DNA from 2 places in the Pelorhabdus sp. sgz311002 genome. Region 2 is predicted to be linked to the other one. Evidence: riboswitches for the same ligand, from Rfam matches in the RefSeq annotation. Region 2 holds a riboswitch; the other holds the start of a gene.

Region 1 (2,204 bases), on a different contig from region 2:
AAACCATGCGGCTCGTACTAAAAATACCGCTGTTGCAAGCCGATGCCGCCGAAGTTAAGACAACAAAATTGACAATCGTGGCCGCTGCAGTAATCCCGATTGCCGAGAAAACCTGCACGAAAGGGCTTTTTGCCGGACTGAGCGCCGTCCAGGGATAAATACTCATAATGACAAAGAGAGCGCCAAAGTAAAACACAATAATTCGAAGTGGAATATGATTAATGGCCTTGGGAATAACCTTTTCGGGGTTTTCCGTTTCCCCCGCAGTCAAGCCGACTAATTCAATCCCCGTGAAAGCAAATACAACCATTTGGAAAGAAAGAATGAACCCGCTGATTCCGTTAGGAACCCAACCGCCGTAACTCCAGAGATTGGCAAAGCTTGACGGGCCAGCGTCAGTCGCAAACCCTTTGATAACCATAAACGAACCAATTACTATAAGTGCGAGAATCGCCACAACTTTAATCAAAGCAAACCAAAATTCCATTTCACCAAAATGCTTTACCGCCGTCAAATTCATAATCAGCAGCACAACTAAAATCATGAGACTGGGAACCCATTGCGCGATATGGGGAAACCAATACTGAATATACAGCCCCGCAGCCGTCACATCGGCCATTGCCAAGGAAATCCAACAAAACCAGTATGTCCAACCCGTAATAAAGGCAGCGCCGTTACCCATATAGTCGCGGACAAAATCCACAAAAGAATGATATTTGCTGTTAGAGAGTAGCAATTCGCCTAGCGCCCGCATTACAAAAAAACAAATCGTGCCTGTAATCATATAGGCAAATAAAATCGATGGCCCCGCTAAGTGAATCGAACGACCTGAACCGAGAAACAGGCCTGTTCCAATCGCCCCGCCAATGGCCAGCAGCTGAACATGACGATTTTTCAGCCCCCGTGATAAAGTTTGTTCTTCTGACATATGTATCCCGCCTTCCGTTCTGTTACTACGTGCCAAATACCAGCCTCGAGAAAAACAGAAAGAGGCCAAATTTAAAAATTTGGCCTCAAAATAAAACAGCAAGAAAATAGCTTTGTCTGCTCTGTCCTTTTACCTGAGAGATTCACTGATTTAGTATCAGCTTGCTCCTTCGGTGCTCAATTGAGGCTCTCCAGAGGTTCGTCCAGTAACGGTTCTTTTGCCTGAAAGCATAACATCTTCGGCGGATTATTGCTAATCTCTCTCCCGTTACCTTCATACGAAGTTCGGTATTCACTTTGATAGTACAGTTACATACTTTAGCACTCTTCACAGAAATTGTCAACCTTAAACAAACACTTTTCTTTTCTGTGCGTATATGAGCTACAATAAATCCCGATCATTAGTTAATAGCTTACTTTCCTAGCCAATATCTTTTATCGCTACTTTAGCGGACAGGCTCCAGAAAGCCTTCCTTTAAACACACGGCAACTGCTAAAGTTTTCACCTTGTCGGCAAACTGAATATCGAGACTCACCGCATTGAGCGCCGTAATCTGGCCCTCACCGAACCGAGCATGTCTAACATGAGCGCCTACCTTCAGCCCCTCGCGCTTACGAATGGCGGTAGGCGATAAAACTTTTGCTGGCTGAGTTGGCACTAGCCGCGTGCTTGCAAAGGGACTTTTCACGGACAGTGGCTGACACTTGGATTGCCAAGCTTGCGGCGACGGCGCCTTGGGCGGCGTTACCATATGGCGTATGGCCATAACAAACTGCGACTCACTGACTTTTTCCTGATCGCGCTTCTCATAAGTTATCAATTCAAGGTGATGTCTAGCTCGCGTCATCGCCACATAAAAGAGACGAACCGCCTCGGCCATCGCCGCTGGTTTTCCCTGCTGTTTCTCTGTTACATCGCTGGCCGCAGGAATAATCCCTTCAATCAAATCAATCATATAGACCTTGTCAAACTCCATTCCTTTCGCGCTATGAAAGGTCGACAGAGTCACTTGATGATCTTTTTTCTGTCTCGCCTGCTTAGTCACAGTTTCTAAATGCTTTAGCCGGTTGGCAAAGGCTTCGACACTATCAAGTCCTGATGCAATCTCCTCGAGTGTGTTTAAAATGCCCAAGAGATATTCCTTGCGAAACCCCAGTCGGTCACACATTCGATCTAAGGCCTTGTCGTAACCAAGCTGATGGCGAATTGCCGCAATGGCTGCCAGAGGCTTTTTTTCTTTTAAAGAAATAATTACGTCCCGACAAGTTTCAATGAG
Region 2 (2,204 bases):
TCACCGTCTTATTAAGTATATTTTTTCACAAAATATGTAAGAGCAGCAGGAATTCTAAATCATTCCTGCTGCTCCTATTTTTACAAAATTTCTTGTATTATATTCTCTTCCATCGCTAATCAGGGATTGACTGTAGCTTTAAAGACTTGTTTGCCATCTTTCATTTCGATGATTACCGCATTTTTTACGGCATCATGCGTCGCATTCAATGTAATATTTCCCGTAATTGCAGCAAAATCTTTTGTTGCCGCCAAAGCCTCACGGATCTTCGCCGGCTCTAAGCTATTAGCCTGCTGAATGGCGTGAATCAAAACATTGGCTGCATCATAGCCAAGTACCGCCATCGCATCAGGCGATTGGCCATATTCTTGTTTATAGGCAGCCACAAAAGCCTGCGATGTGGGATTTGTGTTATCAACCGCATAATGGTTCGTGAAATAAGTATTGTTAAGCGCTTCTGGCGTAGCAATCTCTACGAGTTTAGGCGAATCCCAACCATCGCCGCCAAGCATGGGCGATGTGATTCCAAGTTCTCTAGCTTGTTTTACAATCTTGCCTACTTCTTCATAATAACCAGGCACATAAATAATATCAGCATGTAACCCTTTGACTTTCGTCAAAATCGTTTTGAAATCCTGATCTTTCTGCAAATACGCTTCTTCAGCAAGCACGGCGCCGCCACCCTTAGTAAAGGCATTCTTGAAGAAAGCGGCCAACCCTTTACTATAGTCACTGCTGTTATCGACAAGAATAACAGCGCTCTTCAGTTTCAAATTATTTAAAACAAAGTTGGCGCCAACGGTCCCCTGGAAAGGATCAATAAAGCAAACTCGAAAAGTATAATCCTTTACCTTACCAGTGCCTTCGTCGACTGTTACTTTGGGATTTGTCGCCCCCACTGCCAACAGCGGTACTTTTACCGACTCAGCTACGCTCGAAGCGGCAATGGCATTAGAACTAGAAAAGATACCGGTAACAGCTGCTACACGATCTTGTGTCGCTAGTTTCGTCATGGCATTAGCCGATTCAGACGGCTCGCTTTTATTATCAGCCACTACGGCTTTAATTTGTTTTCCCAAGACGCCACCTTTCGCGTTCGCTTCTTTAATCGCTAGCTTCGCTCCATTCGTAGTAGAATTTCCCATGGTAGCGTTGCCGCCTGTTAATTCATTCAGTAGACCAATTTGCACTTCATTGGAAGAACTAGCGCCACAGCCCCCTAAAAAGCTGGCTGCCATCAGTACCAAAAGCGCCGCTGTCATACTCCGAAACCATTTTTTCCCCATCTCAAAATCTCTCCTTTTACAGCTATCGCTGCTTTCTTTACTGATCTGCGATGTACCTTACATGCAACGATGCCAAAAAGCTCCCCCAAAAACAAACAGAGTCAAATCAGCTATGATTTGACTCTGGAATCACAAAGAAAATACGAATAAAACAAACTAAATACATTCGCACTTTTTGTCTCTGTCCTTTTGCCTGAGAGCTTTGCCAGCAATTCTGCTGTATTTCACCTTCGGCGTCCGATGCGCTCGGATCTCTCCAGAGTCCCGTCCCTTTACGATATCACCCAATTTTATGAGTACCTGAGAGTTTTACTCCTTCGGCGGGCTGATTCAGCCTCTCTCTCGCAAACCTCATCCGGAAATATGTAGTTTTAGTGTGTACATCGAAAACGTTTATAATTATAAAACAAGATAGCTTAATATGCAAGTGTAATTAAATATAAAATTACACAGAAAATTTTTCTACGGCTGTCTTTAGATCTACAGCAAGATCAGCTAACCGTTTACTTGCCGATGCAATTTCCGCCATAGATGCAGCTTGTTCCTCTGTAGCGGCAGAAACAGTTTCAGCTTCCGCGGCTGTCTTACGACTCACTGTATCGACACCGTGAATTTCCTTAGCTACTGATTTGCTATGATCCGCCATTGTTTGGATCGAATCAGAAATCCCCTTCATCTGCTCTGATAAAGCTACAATGGCTATCATAATATTTTCTAGGGTTTTCCCAGCAGAATTCACGACTTCCCGACCAACGCGCACCCCTTCTGTACCAAGCTGTACCGCAGCAATCGCCTGATCCATATTCGTTTGATTTTCCTGAATCAGTAAAGTAACTTTCTGGGCAGCCTGATTGGATTGCTCAGCTAATTTCCTTACTTCTTCCGCTACGACGGCAAACCCACGGCCTTGCTCGCCGG

The links. Region 2 has a riboswitch for glycine ahead of AC0NJP_RS08780 (ABC transporter substrate-binding protein). Riboswitches for the same ligand answer to the same signal wherever they lie in the genome.
Region 1: linked by a shared signal. The riboswitch ahead of AC0NJP_RS11590 (amino acid permease) and the one ahead of AC0NJP_RS08780 (ABC transporter substrate-binding protein) in region 2 are both predicted to bind glycine.

The regions. Positions count from the first base shown of each region.
Region 1 covers NZ_JBWBCL010000007.1:38,673-40,876, reverse strand. Annotated here, with positions in the region: gene AC0NJP_RS11590 (amino acid permease) at 1-928, opposite strand, end outside; glycine riboswitch at 1,048-1,124, opposite strand; glycine riboswitch at 1,128-1,205, opposite strand; gene AC0NJP_RS11585 (ATP-dependent helicase) at 1,374-2,204, opposite strand, start outside.
Region 2 covers NZ_JBWBCL010000004.1:233,928-236,131, reverse strand. Annotated here, with positions in the region: gene AC0NJP_RS08780 (ABC transporter substrate-binding protein) at 120-1,286, opposite strand; glycine riboswitch at 1,458-1,556, opposite strand; glycine riboswitch at 1,569-1,641, opposite strand; gene AC0NJP_RS08775 (methyl-accepting chemotaxis protein) at 1,732-2,204, opposite strand, start outside.